DNA from 3 places in the Streptomyces sp. NPDC020597 genome. Region 3 is predicted to be linked to each of the others. Evidence: predicted binding sites of a transcription regulator. Region 3 holds the regulator's gene; each other region holds the start of a gene.
The links. Region 3 encodes HrcA, which represses chaperone genes, less so after heat shock. Its sites were predicted from a motif close to TTNGCACTCNGNNNNNCNGAGTGCNAA; they were not measured.
Positions count from the first base shown of each region.

Region 1: groL (chaperonin GroEL) is a predicted target of HrcA. The motif match lies at 3,787-3,813, and genes of this name have one in related genera.
Region 2: groES (co-chaperone GroES) is a predicted target of HrcA. The motif match lies at 4,045-4,071, and genes of this name have one in related genera.

Region 1 is NZ_JBIRUL010000003.1:121,312-131,808, reverse strand. It holds gene ACH4ZA_RS06760 (helix-turn-helix transcriptional regulator) at 1-592, shown strand, start outside; gene ACH4ZA_RS06755 (DUF397 domain-containing protein) at 576-782, shown strand; gene ACH4ZA_RS06750 (hypothetical protein) at 1,061-1,894, shown strand; gene groL (chaperonin GroEL) at 2,001-3,623, opposite strand; gene ACH4ZA_RS06740 (cold-shock protein) at 4,048-4,254, opposite strand; gene ACH4ZA_RS06735 (MoaD/ThiS family protein) at 4,706-4,981, opposite strand; gene thrC (threonine synthase) at 4,978-6,276, opposite strand; SAM riboswitch class I at 6,295-6,450, opposite strand; gene ACH4ZA_RS06725 (glucosyl-3-phosphoglycerate synthase) at 6,615-7,559, shown strand; gene ACH4ZA_RS06720 (trehalose-6-phosphate synthase) at 7,698-9,113, shown strand; gene otsB (trehalose-phosphatase) at 9,101-9,967, opposite strand; gene ACH4ZA_RS06710 (DUF3263 domain-containing protein) at 9,997-10,278, opposite strand; gene ACH4ZA_RS06705 (extracellular solute-binding protein) at 10,321-10,497, opposite strand, start outside.
Region 2 is NZ_JBIRUL010000001.1:109,288-119,784, forward strand. It holds gene ACH4ZA_RS00610 (RNA polymerase sigma factor) at 1-405, shown strand, start outside; gene ACH4ZA_RS00615 (methyltransferase domain-containing protein) at 499-1,671, opposite strand; gene ACH4ZA_RS00620 (polysaccharide deacetylase family protein) at 2,161-3,042, shown strand; gene ACH4ZA_RS00625 (polysaccharide deacetylase family protein) at 3,039-3,869, shown strand; gene groES (co-chaperone GroES) at 4,216-4,524, shown strand; gene groL (chaperonin GroEL) at 4,636-6,261, shown strand; gene ACH4ZA_RS00640 (hypothetical protein) at 6,356-6,964, opposite strand; gene ACH4ZA_RS00645 (hypothetical protein) at 7,494-7,658, opposite strand; gene ACH4ZA_RS00650 (ester cyclase) at 7,763-8,470, opposite strand; gene ACH4ZA_RS00655 (SDR family oxidoreductase) at 8,561-9,334, opposite strand; gene ACH4ZA_RS00660 (MOSC domain-containing protein) at 9,430-10,098, opposite strand; gene ACH4ZA_RS00665 (LysR family transcriptional regulator) at 10,179-10,497, shown strand, end outside.
Region 3 is NZ_JBIRUL010000022.1:63,039-73,535, forward strand. It holds gene ACH4ZA_RS29900 (nitronate monooxygenase) at 1-1,041, opposite strand, end outside; gene dnaJ (molecular chaperone DnaJ) at 1,202-2,338, opposite strand; gene hrcA (heat-inducible transcriptional repressor HrcA) at 2,339-3,355, opposite strand; gene ACH4ZA_RS29915 (MBL fold metallo-hydrolase) at 3,517-4,245, shown strand; gene ACH4ZA_RS29920 (DUF3097 domain-containing protein) at 4,279-5,088, shown strand; gene hemW (radical SAM family heme chaperone HemW) at 5,305-6,537, opposite strand; gene ACH4ZA_RS29930 (Dyp-type peroxidase) at 6,697-7,791, opposite strand; gene ACH4ZA_RS29935 (SpoIIE family protein phosphatase) at 8,023-10,188, opposite strand; gene ACH4ZA_RS29940 (AMP-dependent synthetase/ligase) at 10,461-10,497, opposite strand, start outside.

The DNA of each region.
Region 1 (10,497 bases), on a different contig from region 3:
ATCGAAGTATCCGGAGAGCTTCACGGAGGCCGTGGAGGCGGAGGCCGTCGCCACAGTGATCAGGCAGTACGCGCCACTTCTGATCCCTGGACTGCTCCAGACGCCGAGGTACGCACGAGCCGTATTTCGCGCGTACCGGCCGACGGCACCCGAAGAGGAGATCGACGAACTGGTGGCGGCTCGCATCGACCGTGCCCACGTCCTCGCCGATCCAACAAAACCGTTGTTGTGGGCGGTGCTTGACGAGGCCGCGTTGCGTCGAGTGACAGGTGGAGCTGCGGTGATGGCGGAATCCCTGCGTCACGTCGCCGATCTGGCCCGCGAAAACCGCGTGATCGTGCAGGTACTGCCACTCAACATAGGGGCGCACTCTTCCATGGAGGGTGCCATCAAGCTGATGGACTTCGAGGACGCCCCGCCCGTGGTCTTCCTCGAGCACGTCGGCACCGGACGTCTGGAGGACGACCCGGCCACCGTCGGCCGCCAGAAGCATGCCTTCGAACTGCTCACTGCCTGCGCGCTCTCCCCCAAGGACTCCCTGGCCCTCATTGAGGCGATGGCGCAGGATTACGCCCATGAGGAGCATCGCTGAGTACGACCTGAACGCAGCTGCCTGGTACAAGTCCAGCTACAGCGGGGGCAGTGGCGCCGACTGCCTGGAGGTCGCCCTCGGCCACCCCACCCTCATCCCCGTCCGGGACTCCAAGGCCCCCCTGGGCCCGAAGCTCGTGTTCCGGGCCCAGGCCTGGTCCGCGTTCGTGGAGAACATCAAGGCCGGCTGACCCGCGCCCGCCCCGAAGCTCAAGCGCCCAGCCCCGAGCGCTCTTTCCAGGGAATGGGTGGAGGGCCTCAACCCACCCTCCCACCCAAAGAGTTGACGCGCAGCGACCGGTTTGCCACGGAAGGTCACCAGGCTTTACGGTGCGCACAACGAAACAGCCCCCGCCGGTGCTCCAACACCTACGGGGGCCTGACCTACGAGATCGATCGAGAGCATCGACCTGTGGCTGACGCAAAGCCTAGTACCGCACCCCTGCCCTCGCACGCATCCCCGCACCCGATGGCCAATCCGGGCTACGGAAAGCGGGCCGCTGCGGACCAACTCCCCCGCACGAAGCGCGACTTTGCGCACCTGCCACCCCGCGAAGCGGCCATCGCCGCCTACATCGACCGCCTCCCCGACGGCACTGACATCTCGGTGAAGTCGCTGGCCAAGCAACTCCCGTACGGCCAGTGCGCGCTGCGCACCGCCCTCAACCGCATCCAGCGGGCGGGCCACTTGAGGCGGGGACGGGAACGGCTGAAAACCGCCTCGGGCGAATTCCGCTGGATCACCCGAACGTGGTTCACCCGCACGGCGCGTGACGACGGCTGGTGGGCGAGCTTCACCCGGGGTGACGTACCGGAGCCGGAGCAGCCGCCCGACCCGGCCCGGACCACGCGCACCCGCGCCCACATCCTCCTCGCCGCCCTCGGCCGCACGACCCCCGCCCTCTCCCTCTCCGCCGCCGACTGCGCGCGGCTCGCCCCGCTGGTGGAGGAGTGGTTCGCGCGGGGAGCCACGGAGGAGACGCTCCTCGCCGCGCTCACCGCCGGGTTGCCCACCCCCGTCCACAGCCCGGCGGCCCTGCTCAACCGCCGCCTGACGGACAAGATCCCGCCCCCGACGCCACCGGCCCCGCCCCCGCCTCGCCGCCGTCTGGAGTGCACGGAGTGCGGGGTCCCCGGGCACCCGGAAGCCCTACCCGGGGGCATCTGTCGTGGCTGCCGGGGCGAACGCGCGCCCGTGAATCCCCCTGCGCCCCTCCCCGCCGTCGCTGTCCACACGCGTGCGGCCGGGATTCGTGCGGCGATGTCCCAGCAGCGCCCGGAAAGGAAGCCGACACCCCGATGAGTGGGACGGCCCTCGGGCACCCCGGAGAAAAGCCCGAGGGCGGCGCCCCCCGTTTCCGGGAGGTGCCGCCCTCGGTCGAAGGACAGACGATCAACCGTCAGGTCGATCAGAAGTCCATGTCACCGCCCGGCATGCCGCCGCCGGCGGGCGCGGCGGCCTTCTCCGGCTTGTCGGCGATGACGGCCTCGGTGGTGAGGAACAGCGCGGCGATGGAGGCGGCGTTCTGCAGAGCGGAACGCGTCACCTTCGCCGGGTCGATGATGCCCTCGGCGATCATGTCGACGTACTCGCCGGTCGCTGCGTTCAGGCCGTGGCCGACCTGGAGGTTGCGGACCTTCTCCACGACGACGCCACCCTCGAGACCACCGTTGACGGCGATCTGCTTGAGCGGGGCCTCGAGCGCGATGCGCACGGCGTTGGCGCCGGTCGCCTCGTCACCCTCGAGCTCCAGCTTCTCGAAGACGGCGGACGCCTGGATGAGCGCCACGCCACCACCGGCGACGATGCCCTCCTCGACGGCGGCCTTCGCGTTGCGGACGGCGTCCTCGATGCGGTGCTTGCGCTCCTTGAGCTCCACCTCGGTGGCGGCGCCGGCCTTGATGACCGCGACACCGCCGGCGAGCTTCGCCAGGCGCTCCTGCAGCTTCTCGCGGTCGTAGTCCGAGTCGCTGTTCTCGATCTCGGCGCGGATCTGGTTGACGCGGCCCGCGACCTGGTCCGAGTCGCCGGCGCCGTCGACGATGGTCGTCTCGTCCTTGGTGATGACGACCTTGCGAGCCTTGCCGAGCAGGTCGAGGGTCGTGTTCTCGAGCTTGAGACCGACCTCCTCGGAGATGACCTCGCCGCCGGTGAGGATGGCGATGTCGTTCAGCATCGCCTTGCGGCGGTCGCCGAAGCCCGGGGCCTTGACCGCGACGGACTTGAAGGTGCCGCGGATCTTGTTGACGACCAGGGTCGACAGGGCCTCGCCCTCGACGTCCTCGGCGATGATCAGCAGCGGCTTGCCGCCCTGCATGACCTTCTCGAGGAGCGGGAGCAGGTCCTTGACGTTGGCGATCTTGGAGTTCGCGATCAGGATGTACGGGTCGTCGAGGACGGCCTCCATACGCTCCATGTCGGTGGCGAAGTACGCCGAGATGTAGCCCTTGTCGAAGCGCATGCCCTCGGTGAGCTCGAGCTCCAGACCGAAGGTCTGCGACTCCTCGACCGTGATGACGCCTTCCTTGCCGACCTTGTCCATCGCCTCGGCGATGAGCTCGCCGATCTGGGTGTCGGCGGCGGAGATGGAGGCCGTGGAGGCGATCTGCTCCTTGGTCTCGACATCCTTCGCCTGCTCGAGCAGGGCGCCGGAGACGGCCTCGACGGCCTTCTCGATGCCGCGCTTGAGAGCCATCGGGTTGGCGCCGGCGGCTACGTTGCGCAGGCCTTCCTTGACGAGGGCCTGGGCGAGGACGGTCGCGGTGGTCGTGCCGTCGCCGGCGACGTCGTCCGTCTTCTTCGCGACTTCCTTGACCAGCTCGGCGCCGATCTTCTCGTACGGGTCCTCGAGCTCGATCTCCTTGGCGATGGAGACACCATCGTTGGTGATCGTGGGGGCGCCCCACTTCTTCTCGAGGACGACGTTGCGGCCCTTGGGGCCGAGCGTCACCTTGACGGCGTCCGCGAGCTGGTTCATGCCGCGCTCGAGGCCGCGCCGCGCCTCCTCGTCGAACGCGATGATCTTGGCCATGTGAAGTGGTCCCTCCAGGACTGGGGGTGATTCCTTCGGACCGCGCCCGCGCCCGCGACGGACGGCTCGCCGGCCATGTGGTTCCTTGCCCCACCTGGCCTGCGGGCCTCACCGACCCGGTCCTTCGTTGTCACTCTCACCTTCAGAGTGCTAACGCCAATGATTAGCACTCGCCCATGCCGAGTGCAAGCGCCTCGGGACGATCCGCAGGTGAACAGGGGGCGTCCGGACGGCGCGCGCCCCTCGGCAGGGCGTCGAGGAGGCCGGTCCGGGACTCCCGCCCCCCGCCGCTCGCCCACGGCCTTCACCCCTCGCCCGCCGCCCCGCGTCGCCGTCCCGGGGCATGCCGAAGGGCTCGCACCCCGGGAGGCGCGAGCCCTTCGAAGATGAAACAGAAGAACGACGCTGTCAGTCGGCGCGTGCTTCAGCCGGTCGCGAGACGGACCATGTCCGCCTGCGGCCCCTTCTGGCCCTGCGAGATCTCGAAATCGACCCGCTGACCCTCTTCCAGGGTGCGGTAGCCGTCCATCTGAATCGCGCTGTAGTGGACGAAAACATCCGCACCACCGTCGACCGCGATGAAGCCGTACCCCTTCTCCGCGTTGAACCACTTGACGGTGCCCTGAGCCATGCCTAACTCCCCTATTACTGGCCCTTGCACAGATCCACACTTCGTGGATCCGGGTCAGACCTCACCCCCCAGTTGGTTGGGGGCGTGCGCCGGAACGCGTCGACCGCGGCTGAATGTATCTGCCCAACTGCCCTCTGCAACAGGTCAGTCGGACGAGAATTCTGGTCGCGCGAGATCCGGAATGTGGCGCAAATTCGCCAGAATTCAGGGCAAGTCGGGCCCTGCAAAAGCCACATAAGCCGCATAAGCAGCGCACACTTTGGCTGCTTCTTGTCGGGCACGGGCGGAAATAAAAGGCTCCGGAACCGGTGATCAGGACCGGGTTCCCCAACTGTACCGCGCTCAACCACACTGAATTGCCCCCTCCGCTTCTATCGCGGAGAGGGCAATTCGATGAACTCTCGGTAATCGCTGTTACCGACGGTTACTACCGGCGGGTACTGAACAGCGGTCAGCCGCCGGCCACGGCCGGGATGATCGACACGCCGGCGCCGGCCGGAGTCGCCGTGTCCAGACCCTGCTCGAAGCGGACGTCGTCGTCGTTCACGTACACGTTGACGAACCGCCGCAGCCTGCCCTGGTCGTCCAGGACGCGCGCGGCGATGCCGGTGTGGTTCTTCTCCAGGTCGGAGATGACCTCGCCGAGGGTCGCGCCCTCGGCCGAGACCTCGGCCTGACCGCCGGTGTAGGTGCGCAGGATGGTCGGGATGCGAACAGTGACGCTCATGATGCGAGGCCAGCCTCTCGGAAAGAGTCCAGGTTCGGGCGGATCGTCGCGGTGAGTCCGGTGCCGGCCACCGCGTCCAGGGTCTTCAGGCCGTCGCCGGTGTTCAGGACGACGGTCGTCTTCGTCGGGTCCAGCAGACCGTTCTCGATCAACTTCCTCGCCACGCCCACGGTCACGCCGCCGGCCGTCTCCGCGAAGATGCCTTCGGTGCGCGCCAGCAGCTTGATCGCGTCGACGACCTGCTCGTCGTTCACGTCCTCCACCGCGCCGCCCGTCCGCCGCGCGATGTCGAGGACGTACGGACCGTCCGCCGGGTTGCCGATGGCCAGCGACTTCGCGATGGTGTTCGGCTTCTGCGGGCGGACCACGTCGTGTCCGGCCTTGTAGGCGACCGACACCGGGGAGCAGCCCTCGGCCTGCGCGCCGAAGATCTTGTACGGCCTGTCCTCGACCAGCCCGAGCTTGATCAGCTCCTGCAGACCCTTGTCGATCTTCGTGAGCTGCGAGCCGGAGGCGATCGGCACGACGAGCTGGTCGGGCAGCCGCCAGCCGAGCTGCTCGCAGATCTCGTACGCCAGCGTCTTGGAGCCCTCGGCGTAGTACGGCCGCAGGTTGACGTTGACGAAGCCCCAGCCCTCGCCCGCCGGGTCGCCGATGAGCTCGGAGCAGAAGCGGTTGACGTCGTCGTAGTTGCCCTCGATGCCGACGAGCTCGCCGCCGTAGATCGCGGCCATGACGACCTTGCCCTGCTCCAGGTCGTGCGGGATGAACACGCAGGAGCGGAAGCCGGCGCGGGCCGCGGCGGCGCCCACCGCGCCGGCCAGGTTGCCGGTGGAGGAGCAGGAGAGGGTGGTGAAGCCGAACGCGCGGGCGGCCTCGATGGCCTGGGCGACGACCCGGTCCTTGAAGGAGTGGGTCGGGTTGCCGGAGTCGTCCTTGACGAAGAGCTTGCCGGCGTCGACGCCCAGCTCGCGGGCGAGGTTGTCGGCCTGCACGAGCTTGGTCCAGCCGGGGTTGATGTTCGGCTTGTCGGCCACGTCCGCCGGGACGGGCAGCAGCGGCGCGTAGCGCCAGACGTTCGCGGGTCCCGCCTCGATGCGCTTTCGCAGCTCCTCCGTGTCGTAGGAGGAGAAGTCGTACGCGATCTCGAGCGGGCCGAAACACTCCTCGCACGCGAAGACCGGGCCGAGGGGGACGCGGTGGCCGCACTCGCGGCAGCTCAACGCGGTGGCCGGACCGAGGTCGACAGCGGAGGTCGTAGAGTCCGTGGTGCTTGCAACAGTCTGCGCAGCCATGTGAGGCGAGGCCCTTTCTCCTCATCTTCCTCACGACGCACTTCGCCGTGAGACGGATTTGGCACCTTCCCGAGCCGGGAGCCTCGCTGAACGATCAGCATTGATCTACGAGAACCGACTGGAGGGTTGCCGGGGCTTCATCGGGCCGTGTCCCTCTGCCCCTCTGGATGAGCGGTATGCAGTTGTTGATCTGTGCGGCCGATGACCCTGACATGCGATGGTCACCCGCGTTGTTCAAGACTGTAACCGAAGGCCAGGACAGTTGAGATAGTCGTCCGAACCGCGAGATGGATCACGCAGGACCGTACTCGCCGAGAGAACGCAGAGGAGCCGCCGACGTGCTGGAAGAAGTCGAGCGCTGGCTGAGCACCCGTTCCTGGTCCCTGACGGACCGCCCGCTGCACCGGATTCTCGCCGCGAAACAGCGCACCGGCCAGTCGGTGAGCGTCGTGCTGCCCGCGCTCAACGAGGAGGAGACGGTCGGCGAGATCGTCGCCGTGATCCGTCACGACCTCATGCAGCAGGTCCCGCTCGTCGACGAGATCGTGGTGGTCGACTCCGGATCGACCGACCGCACGTCCGCGGTCGCCGCGGCGGCGGGCGCGCGCGTCGTCCACCGCGACGAGATACTCCCCCGCATCCCCGCCGTGCCGGGCAAGGGCGAGGTGCTGTGGCGTTCGCTGCTGGTCACCCGCGGGGACGTGGTCTGCTTCATCGACGCCGACCTGCGGGAGTTCTCCTCCGACTTCGTCTCGGGGATCGTCGGCCCGCTGCTCACCGATCCGGACGTGGACCTGGTCAAGGCCATGTACGACCGCCCGCTGGGCGGCGCGGCCGGTCAGGGCGGCCGGGTCACCGAGCTGATGGCCCGCCCCCTGCTCAACATGCACTGGCCGCAGCTCGCCGGTTTCGTGCAGCCGCTCGGCGGCGAGTACGCGGCCCGCCGGAGCCTGCTGGAGCAGCTGCCCTTCCCCGTGGGGTACGGCGTGGAGCTGGGCATGCTGGTCGACGCCCTGCACCTGGTGGGTCTCGACGCTCTCGCCCAGGTCGACGTCGGCGTGCGCAAGCACCGCCACCAGGACGGCCAGGCCCTGGGCCGGATGGCGGCGGCGATCTACCGCACCGCCCAGCTGCGGCTGGCCCGCGGCCATCTGGTCCGCCCCGCCCTCACCCAGTTCGAGCGCGGCCCGGACGGCTTCGAGCCGCACACCCACTCCGTGGACACGGAGGAACGGCCGCCTATGACGGACATCGCGGAGTACGCGCGGCGCAGGGTGGCCTGAGCCCGTACCGCGGGCCCGCGGTCCCCCCGCGGCGGGCCGGTTCGCGTCGGCCGGCGGCGGCGTTACGGCCGGATACGGCCCCTCCACTCGGCGCGACCGTACGTTTGAGCGTTTACGGAGCGGGCTAGGTTGAGGTCTATGGCTTCCACGCACGACACGTCTGCCGCCCGGGGCGCCGAGGTGCTGGTCGCGTCCAACCGCGGTCCGGTCTCCTACGAGGTGCGCGAGGACGGCTCGCTGCACGCCAGACGCGGCGGCGGCGGACTGGTCTCCGGTCTGTCGGCCATCGGCCCCGACGTCGGCGCGCTGTGGGTGTGCTCGGCGCTCTCCGACGGCGACCGCGAGGCGGTCCGGCGCGGGGTCGGCGAGGAGGGCGTGCGCATGCTGCCCGTCCCGGCCGACGTGCACGCCGACGCGTACAACGGCATCGCCAACTCGGTGCTCTGGTTCGTCCACCACCTGCTGTACCAGACCCCGCTGGAGCCGGTCTTCGACGCGGAGTTCCGCCGCCAGTGGGCCGCGTACGAGACGTACAACCGGGCCTTCGCCGAGGCGCTCGCCGAGGATGCGGCGGACGGCGCGGCGGTGCTGGTCCAGGACTACCACCTGTGTCTCGTCCCCGGCATGCTCCGCGAGCTCCGTCCCGACCTGCGGATCGGGCACTTCTCGCACACGCCGTGGGCGCCCCCGGACTACTTCGCCCTGCTCCCGCGGGACATCCGTGAGCAGCTGCTGCGGGGCATGCTGGGCGCGGACCGGCTGGGTTTCCTCACCCGGCGCTGGGCGGACGCCTTCACCGCGTGCTGCGAGCAGTCCACCGGGGGCCTGGGCGGCGCCGAGGTCGGCGTGCACGGTCTCGGCGCGGACGCCGACTTCCTGCGCGAGCGCGCGCACCGGCCGGACGTCGAGGAGCGGATGGCGGCGCTGCGCGAGGAGATCGGCGAGGGGCGCAAGGCCATCGTCCGCGTCGACCGCACCGAGCTGTCGAAGAACATCGTGCGCGGGCTGCTGGCCTACCGGCAGCTCCTCGACGACCACCCGGAGTGGCGCGAACGCGTCGTCCACGTGGCGTTCGCCTACCCCTCCCGCCAGGACCTCGCCGTCTACCGGGACTACATGGCCGAGGTGCGGCGCCTGACGGACGAGATCAACGCCGGTTACGGCACGCCCGGCTGGACCCCGGTGCTGCTGAACCTCAAGGACGACTTCGCCCGCTCCCTCGCCTCCTACCGCCTCGCGGACGTCGCGCTGGTCAACCCGATCCGCGACGGCATGAACCTGGTCGCCAAGGAGGTCCCGGTCGTCTCCGACGAGGGCTGCGCGCTGGTGCTGTCCCGGGAGGCGGGCGCGTACTGGGAGCTGCGCGAGGACGCCCTCACGGTGAACCCGTACGACGTCCTGGAGACCGCCCGCGCCCTGCACGAGGCGCTGTCCATGGCGCCGGAGGAGCGGGCCGAGCGCACGAAGCGGCTGTCCGCCGCGGCGACCGCGCTGCCCCCGGCCCGCTGGTTCCTGGACCAGCTGAACGCCCTGCGCGCGATTCAGCCGAGCTGAGCGGCCAGCTGCCGCAGCAGCCGTACGACCCCGGCGGGTCCGTCGACGACGAGGTCCGCGCGCTCGGCCAGTTCGCCGACCTCGGCGCTGCCGCTGCACACCAGCAGGCCGGGCACGCCGTCGGCGCGCAGTTTCTCGACGGCGGCGAACGCGGGGAGGTCGCCGAGGTCGTCGCCGGCGTAGAGCACGGACCTGGCGCCCGTCTCGCGGACGTGGTCCAGCAGGGCCACGCCCTTGTCCATGCCCGGCGGGCGCAGCTCCAGGACCATACGGCCGGGTTCGACGATCAGGCCGTGCCGGGCCGCGAGGTCGGTGAGGGGGCCGCGCAGGGCGTCGAAGGCGGCCTGCGGGTCGTCGGCGCGGCGGGTGTGGACGGCGACGGCACGGCCGCCCTTCTCCTCGATCCAGACGCCGGGCCGGTCTCCGGCGGCCGCGAGGACCCGCGGGAGCGCGGCCAGGACGGCGGCCACGCCGGGGTGCGGTTCGGGGGCGCTGAGGGCGCCGGTGCGGGCGTCCCAGCGCTCGGCGCCGTAGTGGCCGAGCACGGTGAGCCGGCCCAGTCCCTCGACCCCGGCGAATCCGCCGTGCCGTACGGCGACCTCGGCGGGCCGGCCGGTGACGACGGCCACGCCGGCGACTTTCGGGGCGAGCGCGGCGAGCGCGGGGACGGCGTCGGGGTGCGCCCGGGCGTCCTGCGGGTTCTCGACGATGGGGGCGAGGGTGCCGTCGAAGTCGAGGGCGACGAGGGCGGCCCCCGGGCGGCCGACGATCGCGTCGAGCGCCGCGCGGCCGGCCGGGGTCACCGGAACGGGAAGGGGGCCGGATGCCGGGGAGTGCGTCTGTGGGGTGCCCATACAGGCACGATAACCAGCGAGCGCCGTCGCTAACGTTCCGTCCGTCTCGCTTCTCTCACCCGGCGCAGCCTGTTCACCGTCACCGGGTCGTGGGCCAGCGCGCGGGTGTCGTCGAGGAGGGCGTTGAGGAGCTGGTAGTAGCGCACCGGGGACAGGTCGAGTTCCTCGCGTATCGCCCGTTCCTTCGCGCCGGGTCCCAGGAAGCCCCGCCGTTCGAGGGCGAGGATGCCGCGCTCCCGCGCCCCCAGTCCGTCCGTGCCCGCCCGCCGCTCGTCTGCCGCGCCGCCGCCCGCCTCGCTGCCTGCCTCCATGCCCGCACGGTAACGCCCGCCGGTGACATCGACTCGTCCGGCTCATTCGCCGGCGGCGCTCTCCAGTGTCGTCGCGGTGGTCTGCAGGTCGCCGAGCACGTCGGCGGGGCTGCCGTTCGCGGTCACGGCCCGGCCGATCCGCTTCTTGATCTCCGAGCTGACCTTCGCCCACGAGGTCCGTCCGACGGGGTAGCTCTCGGACAGCGGGAGCTCCGCCAG
Region 2 (10,497 bases), on a different contig from region 3:
GCCCGGAGCGCGGCGGGCGGCGGGGCCCCGGGCCGGTACGCCCTCCAGGCGGCCATCGCGGCCTGCCACGCGCACGCGTACACGTACGACCAGACCGACTGGGCGGGCATCGCCACCCTGTACGGGCTGCTGGCGGCCCGCTTCCCCTCCCCGGTGGTCGAGTTGAACCGGGCGGTCGCCGTCTCGATGACCGAGGGCCCCGCGGCCGCCCTGGTCATCGTCGACGCGCTGACGTCCGAACCGGCCCTGCGCGAATACCACTTGCTGCCGAGCGTCCGCGCCGACCTGCTGTCCCGCCTCGGCCGCACCGCGGAGGCCCGTGCCGAGTTCGAACGGGCGGCGGCGCTGACGGCCAGCGCACGCGAACGGCGACTGCTCCTGCACCGGGCCGCGTCGTCGGACTGACGCCCGCGCGGGTGGCGCGGGACGCCGCAGGTCGCCGAGGGACGCTGCGGGACGGCGAGGGACGCTGCGGGACGAGTGACGGTCCGGCCTGCGTCAGACGGAGGCGGGCTTCCCGATCAGCATGGTCGGGGCGCCCGCCACTCGCGTGAGGAACACCGTCGCCGCCTCGGAACCGTGCGGCTTGTGAAGCACCTTCTTGCGCAGCTCCTCCGGCTCCACCGCCGACCCCCGCTTCTTCACGGTCAGGACGCCGACCTCCCGCTCCCGCAACAGCGCCTTCAACTTCTTCACTCCGAACGGGAGTTGATCGGTGATCTCGTACGCGGCGGCATACGGCGTCGGGCGGAGGGCGTCGGCGGTGACGTAGGCGATGGTCTCGTCGACCAGTGCGCCGTCGAGCTCCCGGGCCACGTCGGCGACCAGATGAGCGCGGATGACCGCGCCGTCCGGCTCGTACAGATACCGCCCGACGGACCGGACCGGAGGGTCGGGCAGACCGGCGCCGACCAGGGTGCGCGGCCCCGGCAACAGGGTCGCCCGGACGGTCCCCGGCTCGGTCCCGAACCACAGCACCGCCTCCTTCACGTCCCCGCCGTCCGAGATCCACTCGGCCTCGGCCTCGGCGGGGATCGCCTCGTGCGGCACCCCGGGCGCGATCTTGAGGGCGGCGCGCGGGGCGGCGAGGGCGGCGGCGACCGCCCACGACAGGGGAGGCGAGTACGCCTCCGGATCGAAGATGCGCCCCCGGCCGCCCCGGCGCGCGGGATCCACGAAGACCGCGTCGTAGCCGCCGGCGTCCACCTCGGTGACGTCAGCCTCCCGCACCTCGATCAGCTCGCTCAGCCCGAGCGCCTCGGCGTTCGCACGGGCCGCCTCGGCCGCCGCCGGGTCCCGGTCCACGGCCAGCACCCGGATCCCGGCGCGGGCGAGGGCGATCGCGTCCCCGCCGATCCCGCAGCACAGGTCGGCGACGGAGGTCACGCCGAGCGCCTTCATCCGCTCGGCCCGGTAGCCGGCGACGCTCGCCCGCGTCGACTGCTCCACGCCGTTCGGGGTGAAGAACATCCGCTCCGCGTCCCGCGCCCCGAACTTCACCGCCGCGCGCTGCCGCAGCCGGGCCTGGCCGAGGGCCGCGGAGACCAGGTCCGCCGGATGCTCGCGGCGGAGCCGGGTGGCGACGGCGAGTTCGTCGGCGGGAGCGGTGCCGCGCACCGCGTCGAGGAGGGCGCGGCCCTCGGGAGTGCGCAGGGGGGCGAGGTCGTTCACCGGGCCATTGTGGGCCAGTCGGTGGACAGCGCGCCTGTGGCGGCGGTGTCGGGCCGGCTTCGGGAAGGGCGACTGCGAAGATCCGGCGCCATGGGACCTGTCGTACAAAATGACATGAACGGCCTTGACGAGCCGGCCCGTCGCCGCCCCCGCACGAACCCCCGCCCCCGCACGGACCCTCGCCCCCGCACGGACCCTCGCCCCCGCACGGACCCTCGCCCCCGCACGGACCCTCGCCCCCGCACGGATCCCGGCCCCCGCACGGATTGCCGCCCCCACGCGGAAACCGTTCCCCACGTGGGCCCCCGCCATCGGACGGGGACCCGCCCCTGCGCGGAATCCGGCCCCCGGACGGAATCCCGCCCTCTGGCGGGCGTCGGCCCCCTGACGGGCACTCGCTCCCGCCGGGGAACCCGAAGCGCCCCCGGGGCGCGCAGCGCCGCCGCGGCCCGCGCCGCCGGATTCAGGAGCCTCGTCGCCGTCCTCGCCCTGGCCGCCGTCGCATCGGGCTGCGCCGGCGGGGGCGCAGGCGGGGGCGCAGGCCGCTCGGCCCGCCCCGCGCCCGGGCAGCAGCCGGAGAAAGGGGCGCCGCCCGTGGTCGCGCCGGCCCGCGCCCTGTACGGCTACGCAGCCCGGCTCCGTGCGGCCCACCAGTTGCGGGTCGCCGCGGCCAGGCGCTGGGGCCTGAGAAAGGTCCCGCTGACGCCCCCGCCGCCCCCCGCGCACAAGCCGGAGATCGCCACCCGCAAGGGCTTCGAGGTCGACGACCACGAGGAGCTCGGTCTCCCGCCGGTCTTCACCTCGGTCCCCACCGAGGACCGGGTCGTCTTCCTCACCATCGACGACGGCGCCGAGAAGGACCCGGCGTTCCTGCGGATGACGAGCGAGCTGAAGATCCCGTACACCGCCTTCCTCAGCGACTACCTGATCAAGGACGACTACGGGTACTTCAAGGAGATGCAGGACCGGGGGGCGACCCTGAACAACCACACGCTCCACCACCCCTACCTGCCGGCGCTCTCCTACGCCCGTCAGAAGCACGAGATCTGCGGGATGCAGGAAGTGATCCGGGAGCGCTACGGCACCCGTCCCGCCCTCTTCCGGCCGCCCTTCGGCAACTACGACCAGGACACCCTGCGCGCCGCGAAGAGCTGCGGCGTGCGCTACGCCCCGCTGTGGGACGAGGAGGTCTTCGTCGACCACTGGGAGTACCGCGAGGGGGACCGGAAGCTGCATCCCGGCGACATCGTGCTGAGCCACTTCCGCGGGCGCGGCGAGTGGAAGGGCACGATGCCCGACCTGGTCCGCCGCTTCCTGGACAAGGTCACGGCGAAGGGCTACGCGGTGGCCCGTCTGGAGGACTACCTGTGAGGGCGCGGCAGAAGCGCGCGGGAGCGGCGGCCGCCCTGCTGGTCCTGCTCGTCCTGACGGTCCTGGCCGGCTGCGCCCAGTCCGTCGACCCGATCGAACGGCTGGGGAGGAAAGCCGCGGCCCGGGTCCACCCGGCCGGACCGGCCGCCGGGCAGCCCGCCTATCGCCGCTGGGGTCTGACGGCCCCCCTGGCCCCCGCCCCGGCCCACCCGGCCCGCTCGCCGGCCGGCAGCCCCGGGACGGCTCTCCCGCCGGTCGTGGACCACGTCCCGACCGCCGACAGAGTCGTCTTCCTCACTTACGACGACGGCGCCGAACGCGACCCGCGCCTCGTCGACATGGTCCGCGAACTGCGCCTGCCGGTCAGCATGTTCCTCACCGACAGCGTGATCGGCCCCGGCTACGGCAGGCTGGCCCGGCTGCAGTCGGTCGGGGCCAGCGTCCAGAACCACACCCTGGACCACCCGGCCCTGCGCGGTCTGCCCTACGCCGGCCAGCGCGCCGAGATCTGCGGCCAGCAGGACAAGCTGCGTGCCCGTTTCGGCCTGCGCCCCCGCCTCCTGCGCCCGCCCTACGGCGCCTACGACGCCACCACCCGACGCGCCGCCGCCGACTGCGGCATCGCGGCCGTCGTGCTGTGGCGCGCCTCGATGGGCGCCACGGCCCTCACCTACGCCCACGGCCCCCACCGCCTCCGCCCCGGCGACGTCATCGCCGTGGCCCCGGACGAGACGACGGCCCCGGACCTGCGGAACCGGACGACGCGACTCCTGCGCCAGATCCAGAACGAGCACCTGACGGTGGCCCGCCTGGAGGACTACGTCTGACAGCCCGTCCGGCGTCGTCCCTCGGCCTCGGCCCGTACACGCCTCGGCCCGTACACGCTTCGGCCCGTACAGGGCCGAAGCGGGAGACCGGGGGCGGCAGCCTGCAAACGGGGCCCCACCACCGGGCGACCAGGACACTCACGTCGGCCGAAAACCTGGCGACGCGCCGCAGGCATTGGCACTCCGCTTGACCGAGTGCTAATCGCGGTCATAGTCTCAGGTCTGGCACTCCCCACTGGAGAGTGCCAACAGCGACGGGCAGGTCCGGCACCCGCGACGACGGATCCACCTGGTCGCCACCTCAGACAGTTAGCCCCGTGAGATCTCCGAAGGGGGAGGTCGGATCGTGACGACCACCAGCTCCAAGGTTGCCATCAAGCCGCTCGAGGACCGCATTGTGGTCCAGCCGCTCGACGCCGAGCAGACCACCGCCTCTGGCCTGGTCATCCCGGACACCGCGAAGGAGAAGCCCCAGGAGGGCGCCGTCCTCGCGGTGGGCCCGGGTCGCTTCGAGAACGGCGAGCGCCTGCCGCTCGACGTCAAGGTCGGCGACGTCGTCCTGTACAGCAAGTACGGCGGCACCGAGGTGAAGTACAACGGCGAGGAGTTCCTCGTCCTCTCGGCTCGCGACGTGCTCGCGATCATCGAGAAGTAATTCACCCAGTTTTGCAGTGAACTGCGCTCCTGGCCCCGCGTGTTTGTGAAGCCGGGTGCCGGGGGCGCAGTTCGTTTCTCCCACTTTTTCCGAGAGGGCTGAACCGCTCCCATGGCGAAGATCCTGAAGTTCGACGAGGACGCCCGTCGCGCCCTCGAGCGCGGCGTCAACAAGCTTGCCGACACGGTCAAGGTGACGATCGGCCCCAAGGGCCGCAACGTCGTCATCGACAAGAAGTTCGGCGCCCCCACCATCACCAACGACGGTGTCACGATCGCCCGTGAGGTCGAGCTCGAGGACCCGTACGAGAACCTCGGCGCGCAGCTGGTGAAGGAGGTGGCGACCAAGACCAACGACATCGCGGGCGACGGTACGACCACCGCCACCGTGCTCGCCCAGGCGCTGGTGCGCGAGGGCCTGAAGAACGTCGCCGCGGGCGCGTCCCCGGCCGCCCTGAAGAAGGGCATCGACGCCGCCGTCAAGGCCGTCTCGGACGAGCTGCTGGCCTCGGCCCGCCCGATCGACGAGAAGTCCGACATCGCCGCCGTCGCCGCGCTGTCCGCCCAGGACCAGCAGGTCGGCGAGCTCATCGCCGAGGCCATGGACAAGGTCGGCAAGGACGGTGTCATCACCGTCGAGGAGTCCAACACCTTCGGTCTGGAGCTGGACTTCACCGAGGGCATGGCCTTCGACAAGGGCTACCTGTCGCCGTACTTCGTGACGGACCAGGAGCGCATGGAGGCCGTCCTCGAGGACCCCTACATCCTCATCAACCAGGGCAAGATCTCCTCGATCGCCGACCTGCTGCCGCTGCTCGAGAAGGTCATCCAGACCAACTCCTCCAAGCCGCTGCTGATCATCGCCGAGGACCTTGAGGGCGAGGCGCTCTCCACCCTCGTCGTCAACAAGATCCGCGGCACCTTCAACGCGGTCGCCGTCAAGGCCCCGGGCTTCGGCGACCGTCGCAAGGCGATGCTGCAGGACATGGCCGTCCTCACCGGCGCCACCGTCATCTCCGAGGAGGTCGGCCTCAAGCTCGACCAGGTCGGCCTGGACGTGCTGGGCTCCGCCCGCCGCGTCACCGTCACCAAGGACGACACCACCATCGTCGACGGCGCCGGCAACTCCGAGGACGTCGTGGGCCGCGTAGCCCAGATCAAGGCCGAGATCGAGAACACGGACTCCGACTGGGACCGCGAGAAGCTCCAGGAGCGCCTCGCGAAGCTGGCCGGCGGCGTGTGCGTGATCAAGGTCGGCGCCGCCACCGAGGTGGAGCTGAAGGAGAAGAAGCACCGTCTCGAGGACGCCATCTCCGCGACCCGCGCCGCGGTCGAGGAGGGCATCGTCTCCGGTGGCGGCTCCGCGCTGGTCCACGCCGTCAAGGTCCTCGAGGGCAACCTCGACAAGACCGGCGACGAGGCCACCGGTGTCGCGGTCGTCCGCAAGGCCGCTGTCGAGCCGCTGCGCTGGATCGCCGAGAACGCGGGCCTCGAGGGCTACGTCATCACCGCCAAGGTGGCCGACCTCGAGAAGGGCCAGGGCTTCAACGCCGCGACCGGCGAGTACGGCGACCTGGTCAAGGCCGGCGTCATCGACCCGGTCAAGGTCACCCGCTCCGCCCTGGAGAACGCCGCCTCCATCGCCTCCCTCCTCCTGACGACCGAGACCCTCGTCGTCGAGAAGAAGGAAGAGGAGGAGCCGGCCGCCGGCGGTCACAGCCACGGCCACTCCCACTGACCCAGGTCAGCACCCACCGCAGTAACGAGGCCCGGCCCCCGAAAGGGAGCCGGGCCTCGCCCGTCGAACGAGTATGCGGTGGGCTCCGGCGGCCCTACCGGGCTCCCGCCCTCAGCGGCGGCCGGGAGGAAGGCGGCGCGGGACTGGTGTCCGGCTGGGACGGCCGGTTGTCCCGGAGCGAGGCGGACGAGGCGTACTCGTAGCCCGACCAGACGTCGCCGCCGCGCCAGGCGGAGCCGTCCCAGACGTACGCCGAGGCGACCGTCCCGTAATAGCCCGCTCCGCAGGACTGCCAACCGCCCCAGTCGTACACCTGCTCAGGGCCGTACGGTCCGGGGAACTCGCCGCCCGCCTGCCCCGTGGCTCCGTACTTCCAGGAGCTGGTGCGGCACACCTCCCAGACGGAACCGTTCCACCGGTAGACGGTGGCTCGCGCGGCGGCCCAGCCGTCCGGCCTGGCCTGACCAGTCCAGCAGCCCGAGTTCAGCGCGTAGGTGTTCGCGTAGGCCAGGTTGCCGGAGAACACGCCGGGTCGTCGGTGATCGATGCCCGCGCTTCCCTGGACGCACAGGCCGCCGCCGTTGTACACGGTCACCCTGGTGGCCCAGGTCCACGCGTTCGCCGGTTGGGCCCAGACGGCGGCCATCATCAACGCGACGAGCGCGCACAACGCGGCTTTCATGGTCAGGCGGAGCATTGCCATGGTGTCTCCGTTCCTCGAATCGCCTGCGGACCGGGATCCGTGGGGCCGTTCCCGGCCCCGGGCCCACTGGTCCGCGGAGGCCGCCGGCGCCGCGAGCGGACCGGTGCGATCCCTCGGATGCGGCGATAGGGTACGGCGGCCGTGGTGGTGGTCGGAGTCGGTCGGAACAGCGCTGACCGGCGGCGGATGCGCTGCGGTCGCGCTGCGGATGCGGGACATGGCGGCCGGCGTGCTCACGGCCCCACGGGAGGAGATGCGTCGTCGGGACTGCGAACCAGATCGCCCCGGCAGAGTGAGTCCCCGTCGGCTCACCGCATTCCACGATAGGCGATCCGGGTGACCCCCGCTTGTCGGCGCCGTCCGCGCCGGCCCCACCCCGTCGGCAGTTCCCGCACCTGCCCGCACCGGCAGCCGCCACGACCCGGCCCGCCCTGCACACCCCGGCCCATCCGCACGGCAGCAAGGGAGTTGAGCCGCCCCGGCGCGCATCGGGCGGGGGAGGCGAGCACGCCGGCGGCAGCCGGAGTACTCAGAACGCCTGGAGATAGACGCGCGCCGGATCGGCTTCCAGCGTCTCGACGTAGACGTCGATCCACCTCACGCCTTGCTGCACGAGCCGGAAGTATTCCTCCCGCTCACGGGTCAGCTTCCTGCGGCCCTGAGCCACCGCCCGGGTCCGCCGGATCTCGAACATCGCACCCCTTGAACTGGGGTGTTGCGACGATCGCTAGAACCTAAGGACCCCCAAGGTCAGGAGCAGGGGCTTTTGCCGTGCGGGCGTTGTCTTGTGACGTGTCGTCAGGTCTCCAGTGCGTCCAGAGCTCCCAGCTGGGCCATCAGTCCGAGGCGGTCGTACTGCCACCAGGCCTCGGCGATCCTGCCGTCGTCGTCGAACCGGCAGATGGTCGTCCCGGTCATGGTGACCTCCCGGCCGGTGGGCGCGAGGCCCATGAACTCACCGTGGTGCGTCGCGTCGAACGTCCAGCGGGTGCACACGCGGTCGTCCTCGGAGATCTGGTCCTCGACGGTGAACGTGACGGCGAAGCCGGCGCGCCACATCTCGACCTCGCGCCGCATCGCGTCCATGCCGATCACGTCCTGCACGTTGGACGGGTCGTGGTGGTGGTAGTCCTGCGCCAGCAGTCCGTCGAGCGGCGCCAGCTCACCCGGGGCGGCCAGCGTCTCCAGGAACCGCCGCACCGTCGCCGCGCACAGCTGATCGTCCCGCACGACGTCGAGATCGGTGAACGTGGGCATCTCGTCGCACAGCGCCACCAGTTCCTGGAAGATCTTGCCGGTCTCCGGAAGGTTCGAGTTCCGCATCGCCTCCTCGAACGAGGGGAACTCCACGATCTCGATGAAGTGGGAATCGTCGGAGCGGTCCTTGCCGACCACCGCGTGCGTGGCGGTCCGCTTCCCCTTGGTCTGCTCGACCCATGTGTCCATCAGCCGGTCCATCTCGTCGAACCGGCTCGTCCTGCAGTCGATGAGCTGTACGAACGTCATGACGTCGCCTCCGGCCCCCCTGGATCCGGTGTTCGGACACGCCCATCCTCCCACCGGAGCGCCGACGCCACCCGTCCGCCCGCGGGCCCGCTACTGGGGCCCGTACTTGCGTCCCGTGCGCGAGCTGACGCCGCCCAGCAGCCCCCGCGGGGTCACCTTCACCAGCCCCATCAGCGCCTTGTACCGCGGGTCGGGGATCGACACCGACTTTCCGCGCGCCAGGTCCTGCAGCGCCGCCGCGACCAGCTTGTCCGCGTCCAGCCACATCCACCCGGGGATGTTGTCCGTGCCCATCCCGGCCCGCTCGTGGAACTCCGTGCGGACGAAGCCGGGGCACAGGGCCATCAGACGCACGCCCGTCCCGGCCAGATCCTTCGCCGCGCCCTGCGTGAACTGCACGACCCACGCCTTGGACGCCCCGTACGTCCCGCGCGGGACGAACGCCGCCACCGAGGCCACGTTGACGACGCCCCCGCGCCCGCGCTCCCGCATCGTGGCCGCCGCCGCGGACGTCAGCCGCAGCACCGCCTCGCAGTGCACCTTGAGCATGGTCAGCTCGTCGGCCATGGAGACGTCGAGGTAGCGGCCCTTGTTGCCGAAGCCGGCGTTGTTGACCAGCAGGTCGACGGGCTTCTTGCGGTCCCCGAGCCGGACGGCCACCGCCTCGATGCCCACGTCCGTGGAGAGGTCGGCCGTCAGCACCTCCGCCTCGACGCCGTGCCGGTCGTGCAACTCGGTCGCCTGCTCGCGCAGCCGCTTGGTGTCCCGTGCGACGAGGACGAGATCATGCCCGTCCGCCGCCAGTCTGCGGGCGAACGCGGCGCCGATGCCCGCGGTCGAACCCGTGATGAGAGCCGTTGTCATGACAGAAGGTTAGTGATCCGGAGCGGGTCCGTCCCTTCTCTGCACGCGGCCTCCCGAAGGTGAAGGCCGCGTGCGCGCCGCTCACCACGCGGGCGTCACCCTCCGTGCTGCGCCAGATACTTCCGGGCCGCGGCCAGCGTCTCCGAATGCAGGGCCGCGCCCGCCGCGAGCGTCCGGGGCAGCAGCTCCCGGTGCGTGGTGACGGCCTGGAACTGCATCCGGGCCGTCACCTCGTGATCCGGCAGGTGGACGATCTCCACCGCGTCCCCCGCGCGGATCTCGCCCGGCACGATCACCCGCAGGTACGCGCCCGTGGCCGCCTTCTCCGTGAACCGCCGGACCCAGCGCCGCTCGCCCAGATGTCCCTGGAAGGTCAGGCACGGTATCCGCCCCGCGCTCACCTCCAGCACCACCTCGGAGCCGATCCGCCAGCGCTCGCCGATCCGCGCGCCGGACACGTCGAGCCCCGTCGTGGTGAGGTTCTCGCCGAACGCGCCTGAGGCCAGCGTGCGCCCCAGCTCGCGCTCCCACGCGTCGAGGTCCTCGCGCGCGAAGGCGTACACCGCCTGGTCGTCGCCGCCGTGATGGCGCAGGTCGCACACCGTGTCCCCGGCCAGGCCGCTCCCCCCGACGCCCTTCGGCCCGGGCGCGGACACCCGCACGGGTCCCTCGACCGGCTGCTTGTCGATGCCGGTCAGGCCCTGGGGCTGGTCGGTGTACGGCACGGCCGTCGGGCGGCCCACATTGACGGACAGAAGCCTCATGGCGGCACGATAGGCGACCGGACATCAAAGTGTCGACGCATTATTCGCACCGCGACCCAAGCCTCGCTTATGCTCGGTGGATGATCGAGGCCCGTCATCTCCGCGTCCTGCGCGCCGTCGCCGCCACCGGCTCCTTCTCGGCGGCCGGGCGGGAACTGGGCTGCACGCAGCCGGCCGTCAGTCAGCAGATGAAGGCCCTGGAAGCGTCGGTCGGCACCCCGCTGCTGGTCCGCAGCGGCCGCGGGATGCGGCTGACCCAGGCGGGCGAGGCCCTCGTCCGGCACGCGGCCGGAATCCTGTCGGGCCTCACCGCGGCGGAGGAGGAGGTCGCGGCCATCGCGGGCCTGCGCGCCGGCCGGGTCCGCCTGGTGTCCTTCCCCAGCGGCAGTTCCACCCTCG
Region 3 (10,497 bases):
GGGCAGATCGCGGGCCATCCGGTGCCCCTGCCCCGCCCACAGCGCCATCCCCTGGGCGTCCCCCGCCTTGGCGGCCGCCTTGCGCAGCGGCACGGTGAGGTGGTGCACCTCCGGGTAGGCGGCCGGCGCATACGGACCGTGCTCACGCAGGAAGCGGTTGACCAGGCCGCGGGCCGGGCGGCCGGAGAAGGCGCGGGTGAGCTCGGTGCGCACGAACAGGGGGTTGGTCAGCGCCTGTTTGTGCACGGCGTGCGCGCCGGACTCGGGGGTGGCGAGGAACGCGGTGCCCAGCTGGGCCGCGCTGGCGCCGGCGGCGAGGACGGCGGCGATCTGGCTGCCGCGCATGATGCCGCCGGCGGCGACGACCGGCAGGCTCACCGACTCGCGGACCTGGGCGAGCAGCGAGAGCAGGCCGATGCCGCAGCCGTCGTTCTCGGGGTTGTCCCGGTGGCTGCCCTGGTGTCCGCCGGCCTCCACCCCCTGCACGACGACCGCGTCCGCGCCGGCCCGCTCCACCGCCACGGCCTCCTCGGCGGTGGTCGCCGTGACCAGCGTGAACGTTCCCGCGCGGCGCAGCGACTCCAGCGCCTCGGCGCTCGGGACGCCGAAGTGGAAGGACACGACCGGCACCGGGTTGTCCAGCAGCACCGCCAGCTTGGCGTCGTACCCGTCGTCGCGGCCGCTGTCCGGGTCACCGAGCTCGGTGTCGTACCAGACGGCCTCACCGGCGAGCTGGTGGGCGTACACGTCGACGGCGCCGGCATCGGGGAGCGCGGCCTGGGCCGCTCCGGCGGAGCCGGTGCTCGCACCGGGGTACTCGGGCTGCGGCATGAAGAGGTTGACGCCGAAAGGACGGCCGGTGAGGCTCCGCAACTGCTTGATGTCCTCGTACATGCCGTCGGCCGTCTTGTAGCCGGCCGCGAGGAATCCGAGCCCGCCCGCCCCGGACACGGCGGCCGCGAGCTGTGGGACGGAGACACCGCCCGCCATGGGGGCCTGCACGATCGGGTGCGGGAGGAGACCGGTCAGCGCGGAGGACATGGCGGCATGTTGTCACGTCCCCAGGACAAGTCCGAATCGGCCCTTCCCCGGGCACGTGGCGGCGAGCCGGCCGTCGGCGCGCACTCGGCGGGGAGGAGGCGGGGACGGGATGGGGAAGGGGCGGCGGGGGGAGAAGGACAGCCCGCCGCACCCCACGCCGTCACCGTCCGTTGAACGCGTCCTTCAGCCGCGAGAACAGTCCCTGCTGGCCGGGCTGGAACTGCCCCGTGGGCCGCTCCTCGCCCCGCAGCTTCGCCAGCTCCCGCAGCAGCCGCTCCTGCTCGGGGTCCAGCTTCGTGGGGGTCTGCACCTCCACGTGCACGATGAGGTCGCCACGCCCGCCGCCGCGCAGATGCGTGACGCCCCGGCTGTGCAACGGGATCGACTGGCCGGACTGGGTGCCGGGCCGGATGTCGACCTCCTCCAGGCCGTCCAGCGTCTCCAGGGGCACCTTCGTGCCCAGGGCCGCCGCCGTCATCGGCAGGGTCACCGTGCAGTGCAGGTCGTCGCCGCGCCGCTGGAACTGCGCGTGCGGCAGCTCGTGGATCTCCACGTACAGGTCGCCGGCGGGGCCGCCGCCGGGGCCGACCTCGCCCTCGCCCGCGAGCTGGATCCGGGTGCCGTTGTCGACGCCGGCCGGGATCTTCACCGTCAGGGTGCGGCGCGAGCGCACGCGCCCGTCGCCCGCGCACTCCGGGCAGGGGGTCGGCACGACGGTGCCGAAGCCCTGGCACTGGGGGCACGGCCGCGACGTCATGACCTGGCCCAGGAAGGACCGCGTCACCTGCGACACCTCGCCGCGACCGCGGCACATGTCACACGTCTGGGCGCTGGTGCCGGGGGCGGCGCCCTCACCGCTGCACGTCGTGCAGACGATCGCCGTGTCGACCTGGAGGTCCTTCGTGGTGCCGAAGGCCGCCTCCTCGAGGTCGATCTCCAGCCGGATCATCGCGTCCTGGCCGCGCCGGGTGCGCGAGCGGGGCCCGCGCTGCGACGCCGTGCCGAAGAACGCGTCCATGATGTCGGAGAAGTTGCCGAAGCCACCCGCCCCGAAACCGCCGGCGCCACCGCCGCCCGCCTGGGACAGCGGATCGCCGCCGAGGTCGTAGACCTGCTTCTTCTGCGGGTCCGACAACACCTCGTAGGCGGCGTTGATCTCCTTGAACCGCTCCTGGGTCTTCGGATCCGGGTTGACGTCCGGGTGCAGCTCGCGCGCGAGCCTCCGGAAGGCCTTCTTGATCTCTTCCTGCGACGCGTCGCGGCGCACGCCGAGGACGGCGTAGTAGTCCGTGGCCACTTACGACTCCGCCAGGATCTGTCCGACGTACCGTGCCACCGCTCGTACCGCTCCCATCGTTCCCGGGTAATCCATGCGGGTCGGTCCGACCACGCCGAGTTTGGCGACTGCCTCGCCGCCCGAACCGTAGCCGACCGACACCACGGAAGTGGAGTTGAGTCCCTCGTAGGCGTTCTCGTGACCGATGCGTACGGTCATGCCCGAATCCCCCGCCTCGCCAAGGAGCTTGAGGAGCACGACCTGCTCCTCGAGGGCCTCCAGGACGGGCCGGATGGTGAGGGGAAAGTCATGTCCGAAGCGGGTGAGATTTGCGGTTCCGCCGATCATCAGCCGCTCCTCGTTCTCCTCGACGAGCGTCTCCAGCAGCGTGGAGAGCACCGTCGAGACCGTGCCGCGGTCCTCCGCCTCGAAGGCGTCCGGCAGGTCCTCCACCAGCCGCGGCACGTCGCTGAAGCGGCGGCCCGCCACCCGGCTGTTGAGCCGCGCGCGCAGATCCGCCAGCGAGGACTCCCCGAACGGCGCCGGGCAGTCCACCAGCCGCTGCTCGACCCGCCCGGTGTCCGTGATCAGCACCAGCATCAGGCGTGCGGGCGCGAGCGAGAGGAGCTCCACGTGCCGCACGGTCGAACGGGTCAGGGACGGGTACTGCACGACGGCGACCTGCCGGGTGAGCTGCGCGAGCAGCCGTACCGTCCGCGCCACGACGTCGTCGAGGTCGACCGCGCCGTCCAGGAAGTTCTGGATGGCGCGCCGCTCGGGGCCGGTCATCGGCTTGACGCCGGCCAGTTTGTCGACGAACAGCCGGTAGCCCTTGTCGGTGGGGATCCGCCCGGCACTGGTGTGCGGCTGGGCGATGTACCCCTCGTCCTCCAAGGCGGCCATGTCGTTGCGGACCGTCGCCGGGGAGACGCCGAGGTTGTGCCGCTCGGTGAGCGCCTTGGACCCCACGGGCTCCTCGGTGCCGACGTAGTCCTGGACGATGGCGCGCAGCACCTGGAGCCTGCGTTCACTCAGCATCGCGCGCACACCTCCAGAATCTCGTCCCCCAGTCCCCTGGGCCCTCGCGTTTGGCACTCTTCACATTCGAGTGCCAGCGTTTCCCGGCCAGTGTACGGCTGTGGGGTACACCCGGGGCAAGGTCGGCCCCGGCACCGGCGCCCTGCAGTTAGCGTCGCGGTATGACGATGACTTGGGAAGAGCTGGGATGGGAGCGGGTCGCGGCGGGGGTGGGCCGGTGCCGGCTGCCGGGCTGGGACTGCACCGTGGGGCTGGTCGTCGGCACGGGCACGGCGCTGGTGATCGACGCCGGGTCGACGCTGGCGGAGGGGGCGCTGCTGCGGGCGCAGGCCGAGCAGCTCGCCGGCGGCCGTGTGACCCATCTCGCGCTGACCCACCCCCATTTCGACCATGTGCTGGGTGCGGCGGCGTTCGCCGGCGCCGAGGTGTTCGGGGCGGTGGGCATCGACTCCGTGCCGGCCGAAGAGCTGCGGTCGGACGCGGTCCGGCAGGGTGTCGACGAGGCCGCGGCCACGGAGGCGGCGGACACGCTCGTGCGGCCCCGCCACTTCGTCTCCGGGGAGTGGACGCTCGACCTGGGCGCCGGCCGGCAGGTCCTGCTGGCGAACGTGGGCCCCGCCCACTCCGCCCACGACCTGGCCGTCCTCGTACCGGGTGCGGCGGCCGGCGAGCCCGAGACGGTCTTCTGCGGCGACCTGGTCGAGGAGTCCGGCGATCCGCAGGCCGGCCCGGACGCCGTGCCGTCGCGCTGGCCGGCAGCCCTGGACCGGCTCCTCGACCTCGGCGGTGAGGACGCGCGGTACGTGCCCGGTCACGGGGCCGTGGTGGACGCGGCGTTCGTGCGGGCCCAGCGGGACGCGCTCGCGAAGCGGTTCGGCGTGTCGCCGTAAGCCCCCCTCACGGATTCTCCTATCGTCATCCGAATGCGCCAGTACTCCGCCGACCTGACCCCTCCCTGGAAGAAGCCGACGCCGGTCCCCGAGGTCGCGGCGGAGCCCGGCCTGGTGGTGGAGGAGCCCGGCACCGGCTTCTGCGGTGCGGTGATCCGCTGCGAGGCCGGCACGGTGACGCTGGAGGACCGCTTCGGCAAGCACCGGGTCTTCCCCCTGGAGCCGCGCGGCTTCCTGCTCGAGGGCAGGGCGGTGACCCTGGTGAGACCCGCAGCGGGCCCCGCGCGTCCCGTCCGCACCGCCTCGGGTTCGGTCGCCGTGCCGGGCGCCCGCGCGCGCGTCGCCCGCGCCGGCCGCATCTACGTCGAGGGCCGGCACGACGCCGAGCTGGTCGAGAAGGTGTGGGGCGACGACCTGCGCGTCGAGGGCGTGGTCGTGGAGTACCTGGAGGGGGTGGACGACCTGCCGTCGATCGTCGCCGCGTTCGGCCCCGGCCCGGACGCGAAGCTGGGCGTCCTGGTGGACCACCTGGTGCCCGGCACGAAGGAGTGGCGCATCGCGCAGTCGGTGACCAGCGAGCACGCGCTGGTCGTCGGCCACCCGTACATCGACATCTGGGAGGCCGTGAAACCGGCGTCCCTCGGCATCGCGGCATGGCCGCGGGTCCCGCACGGTCAGGACTGGAAGACGGGCGTGTGCCGGGCGCTGGGCTGGCCGTCGGAGAACACCGGGGCGGTGTGGCAGGCCATCCTCAAGCGGGTCGGCTCCTACAAGGACCTGGAGCCGGAGCTGCTGGGCCGCGTGGAGGAACTGATCGACTTCGTCACGGACGGCGGGGCCTGAGGCGGGCCCGACGCCCGCCCGCACGGCGCCGCCGTCCGCGGAGGGGCGCACGCACGGAAGCGGGGCGCACGCCCTGGTCCGCGCCGGTCCGCTCCCCGATTCACGGCCCGGTCCGGTCCGAGGCCAGATCACGGTCCGGTCCGAGCGCGGACCACGGCCCGGTCCGAGCCCGGCTTCACGGCACGGTCCGAGCCCCAGGCTTCACGGCCCGGGGGATCAGTCCACCAGATCCCGCACCACGGCGTCCGCCAGCAGCCGGCCGCGCAGCGTGAGCACCGCGCGCCCCTCGTCGTACGGTCCCTTCTCCAGCAGACCTTCGCCCAGCGCCCGGCGGGAGGCCGTGAATCCCGCCGGCCGCAGCAGGTCCAGCGGCACGCCCTCGCGCAGCCGCAGCTCCAGCAGGACCCGCTCCACCCTGCGGTCCTCGTCGGACAGCAGCTCCCGGCCCGCACCCGGCGAGCGGCCCGCCGCCAGTGCCGCCGCGTACGCCCCCGGATGCTTGACGTTCCACCAGCGCACCCCGCCGACGTGCGAGTGGGCGCCCGGCCCGGCGCCCCACCAGTCGGCGCCGCGCCAGTACAGCTCGTTGTGCAGACAGCGCGCCGCAGGCGAGACGGCCCAGTTGGAGACCTCGTACCAGTCGTAGCCGGCCGCCGACATCACCTCGTCCGCGATCAGATAGCGGTCGGCGTGCACGTCGTCGTCGGTCATCGGGACCTCGCCGCGGCGGATGCGGCGGGCCAGCTGCGTGCCCTCCTCGACGATCAGGGCGTACGCGCTGACGTGATCGGGTCCGGCGCCCAGGGCCGCGTCCAGCGAGGCCCGCCAGTCGTCGTCCGACTCTCCCGGGGTGCCGTAGATCAGGTCCAGGTTGACGTGGTCGAAGCCCGCCGCGCGCGCCTCCGCCACGCACCGCTCGGGGCGGCCGGGGGTGTGCGTGCGGTCGAGGACCTTCAGCACGTGCTGCCGCGCGCTCTGCATGCCGAACGAGACCCGGTTGAAGCCGCCCTCGCGCAGGGCCGTCAGATAGGCGGGGTCGACGGACTCCGGATTGGCCTCCGTCGTCACCTCGGCGTCCGCCGCGAGGCCGAACTCGTCGCGCACCGCGCCCAGCATCCGCACCAGGTCGGCGGCGGCCAGCAGGGTCGGCGTGCCGCCACCGACGAAGACCGTGCGGACCTCGCGCGGATCGTCGCCGAGGACCTTGCGGGCCAGCCTGATCTCGTCGATCAGGGTGTCGGCGTAGTTGTCTCGGGAGGCGAGGACCCCGCCGGTGCCGCGCAGCTCGGTCGCGGTGTAGGTGTTGAAGTCGCAGTACCCGCAGCGGGTCGCGCAGTACGGAACGTGCAGATAGAACCCGAGGGGGCGGTCGGCGGCGCCGGCGAGCGCGGACGCCGGGAGCGCGCCGTCGCCGGGAACCGGCTCACCGTCGGGGAGTGCGGAAGGCATACGGCCCATTGTCCCGCACGCCCGCGCCGCCTCTCGTCGGCGCGGACCCGGGGCCGTGAACCACGCCGCGGGCCCGGGGCCGTGAACCACGCCGCGGGCCCGGGGCCGTGAACGGCTCAGCCGTGACCTGGGCCGCTCCGGCCGCGACCGGGGCCGCTCTCAGGCCAGCAGCTCCGCCCCCAGCGGGCGTCCCGGACCGGCGCCCGGCAGAACGTATGCCACCGCCGAGCCCCGCGCCTGGATGAACGCGGCCAGGTCGTCCTGTGCGGCCATGCGGCGCTGGACCCGGGCGAACAGCGCCGGGTCCCGCATGAAGGCGAGGAACAGCAGGCCCTGGTCGGTGGGGCCGTCGGCATAGGAGTAGCTGCGGCGCAGCATCCGGGCGCCGTCGTCGAGGCGGGGGCTCACGGCGCGCACGTGCGAACGCGGCGGCGTGGTGTACCGGCCCTGCGGGTCCTTGGCGAGCGGGTCGACCTCGTCGTGCTCGGATCCGCCGTCGAGCGGGGCGCCGGTCGCGCGGCGACGGCCGACGATCTCCTCCTGGCGGGGCACGGCGAGCCGCGCGAAGTCCTCCACGCGCAGGTGGACGCGCCGCACGACGAGGTAGGTCGCGTCGCCCGACCACACCCAGCGCTCGCACTCCTCGGCGGTCGGGTTGGCGCTGCCGTTCCTGAACCCGAACAGGTCGCGCGGGGCGCCGCCGCCGTCCGAGGGCGGCAGAAAGCCCGCCTGCCGCCAGCGCGGGCCCAGCGCGTCCCCCGCCAGCCGGGTCAGGGTGGCCGCGGTCGCCTCGGTGGCGTCGGCCGAGTCGGCGCACAGCTGCACCAGCACGTCGCCGCCGCAACGGGCGGGGTCGAGCCGGTCGCCGGGGAAGGAGGGCAGCTCGCGCAGGGCGTCGGGGGCGCGCAGGCCGAGACGGTCGGGCAGCCCGGGGCCGATGCCGAGCGTGGCGGTGAGACGGGCCCCGCTGCCGCCGCCGGCCTCCCGGGTCCCGCCGTCGCCGCCGGCCTCCTGGGTGTCCGCAAGGGCGCGGGTCCACCTGGCGAGCACCGCCTTCAGCTCCCGTGCGCCCGCCGTACCGCGCAGGGCGGGATCGAGGTCGTACGCCATGACCAGCGCGGTGGCCTGTTGCGGGGTGGTCACCCCGGCCTGGCGGCGGCGCGCCGCGTGGGCCCCGGGCCCGGGCGCGCCCGCCGGCGGACCGGCCTCGCGGGTGCATGCGGTCGCGGTCAGCCCGATTCCCGCGCCGGCCATCAGGACGCTCCGGCGGGTGGGCGTGTCATCTACGGCATTCGTCGCCTTCGGCACAAAACGGGACCATACATGCGCAGGTGCGCCCGGGCCGCGACCCTCGCCGCACGGCCCCTGTCCTTCAGGGCGCCACCGCCGACGCACCACCGCCGACGCACCACAGCCGACGCCGCCGCCCGCGCCTTCGCCGACTCGGCCGGGCCGTCCGGTGTGAGCACCCCGCGCCTACTGCGCCTACTGCGCCTGCAGCACCAGCAGCGCGAGGTCGTCGTCCGGCGGCTCCTCGCCGAACTCGTGGACCAGGTGCCGGATCCGCTCCGCGATCAGCTCCGCGTCCAGTCCTGCGCAGCCCGCCAGCGCCGTCGCGAGACCGTCCTCGTCGTCGAACTGGCGCGTGCCCGAGCGCCGCTCCGTCACGCCGTCGGTGACGCACAGCAGACTGTCGCCGGGACGCAGTTCCAGGGAGTCGCAGGTGTAGACGACGTCCTCGACGACCCCGAGCAGGGTCTGCGGGCGTCCGGCCGTGGCGACCGCGCCGTCCGGCGCGAGCAGCAGCGGCAGCGGGTGCCCGGCCGAGGCGAGGGTGCAGCGGACGCCGCCCTCGAAAGGGGCCAGCTCGCCGTACAGGAGCGACAGGAAGCGGGTCTGCGGGCCGTCCGCGGGGCCGGCCGGGCCGACGAAGGCGCGGGCGGCGGCGTCGGCGGCCTCGGTCGCGTCGTCGAGCAGGAGCTGGTTGAGGCGGTCCAGGACGTCGGCGACGCCGTAGCCCTCGCGGGCCAGCAGCCGCAGCCAGGGCCGGGCCAGGCCGATGACGACGGCCGCTTCCGGGCCCTTTCCCTGGACGTCCCCCACGGCGAAGCACCAGCGGCCGTCGCCCGCCGGGAACAGGTCGTAGAAGTCACCGCTGGGCCCGCCCTGCTCGCGCGGCTCGTACACGAGGGCGCTGCACACGCCGGGGATCTCGGCGACCGCGCCGGGCAGCAGCCCACGCTGCAGGACGGCGCTGATGGTGGCCTGCCGGGCGTACTGACGGGCCGCGCCGATGGCCAGCGCCACCCGGCGGCCGAGATCCTCCACGAGCCCGGTGACCTCGTCGGGGAAGACGCCCGGTCCGGCCCGCCCGAGGACCAGGGTGCCCAGGGGCCGGCCGCCGGCGATCAGCCGGTAGGCGAGGGCGGCGCCGTGCGGACCGAGGGCCGACGCGGGCCAGGGATAGGGCTCCGGCCCCGAGCGGGGACCGCCGTCGGGCGGGCACGGCGGATCCTTCTCCAGGGCGTGACGCAGCTCCTCGATGCGGTTCTCGCTGCCGTGCCAGACCCGGGCCAGCCGCGGTCCCGGGCCGCCGGCCCAGTCGCCGCGGCCGCTGACCTCGTCCTCCAGCCACACCGCGCACCAGTCGGCGAGCCGCGGCACCAGCAGCTGCCCGGTGAGAGCGGCGACCAGGTCCTCGTCGAGCTGGCCGGCGAGCAGGTCGGACGCCTCGGCGAGGAAGGAGAGGGCGCCGCGGTCGAGCCAGTCCGGGTCGCCCCGGCCGTTCGTTTCCGGTTCGGGGGCGAGGGCGTCGAGGAGACCGGTGAAATCGTCGTGCCCGTGTCCGTGTCCGTGTCCGTGTCCGCAGCCGTGGTCCAGGGCGAAGCCGGAGTTGAAGTCGGAATCGAAGCCGGGGTCGAAATCGGGGTCGAGGTCCGGGTCGACATCGGGGTCGAGGTCGGAATCGAAGTCGGGGTCGAGGTCGGGGCTGTGACCGATGCTCTGGGCCTCGCCCCGCACGGGGCCGGCGGCGCGGGCCCCGGCGGTGCAGCCCACCCCGTGGCGCGGCCGGCCCGCCCCCTCGCCCGCCCGCTCGGCCGCCGGGACCGTCCCGCCGCCGGCGGAACCAGGCTCGGCCGGCTCGGCGCTCGACAGCAGCCGCGCCCAGACCGTCTTCGCCCCCCTGCGGTACGTCACGCCCCAGGCGTCCGCCAGCGTCGCGACCAGGCGCAGGCCACGGCCGTGCTCCGGCGTGCCCCGGGGCGGGTCGGGGGCGTGGTCGCGCGGGGTGCGGGAGGGGTGCCGGTCACAGACCTCCACGACCACCGCGAGAGCGCCGTCGGGATGACCGGGTTCCGCGTCCAGCCGGCACACCAGCTCGACCTCGGTGCCGGCGTGCACCACGGCGTTCGTGACGAGCTCGCTGACGACGAGTATCACGTCCTCGGCGAGGCGCTCACGGAGCTTCACCGCGCCGGGCAGGCCGGTGCCCGCCCACTCCGACAGCGCGGCGCGGACCAGGTCGCGGGCGGCACCGGGGGCGAGGGAGCTGCCGGCCAGGATCGCGCGCGCCTGCGGGAGCCCACCCGCGCGCGCGGGCGCGCCTCCGGCCCGGGAGAAGGTCTCCCGTTGCGTCGGAATGGCACCCATGCGCGGCTCCCCGGACAGTACGGACGCCATCAGCGTGACAGACCGGGTCCGTCCATGAGCACTGGGTCACCGAAGTGGGCCGTCCAGGGCGAGAAGCGTGCTATGCAAAGGCACGTCTGTGCCCGTTGACGCACGGTTGAGGGGCGGAATCCGAGCATCCGGAGTCCGCCCCTCCTCTTGGGCGCCGGCACTCGCCCCTGCGCCCCGCCGGTCACGCCCCGCTGGGCGGGCGCGGACACGCCGGTGCGGCCGCGCCGCTCACATGGCGCCGGTCACGCCTCGCGCGATCCGGCGTACATCTCCTCGATG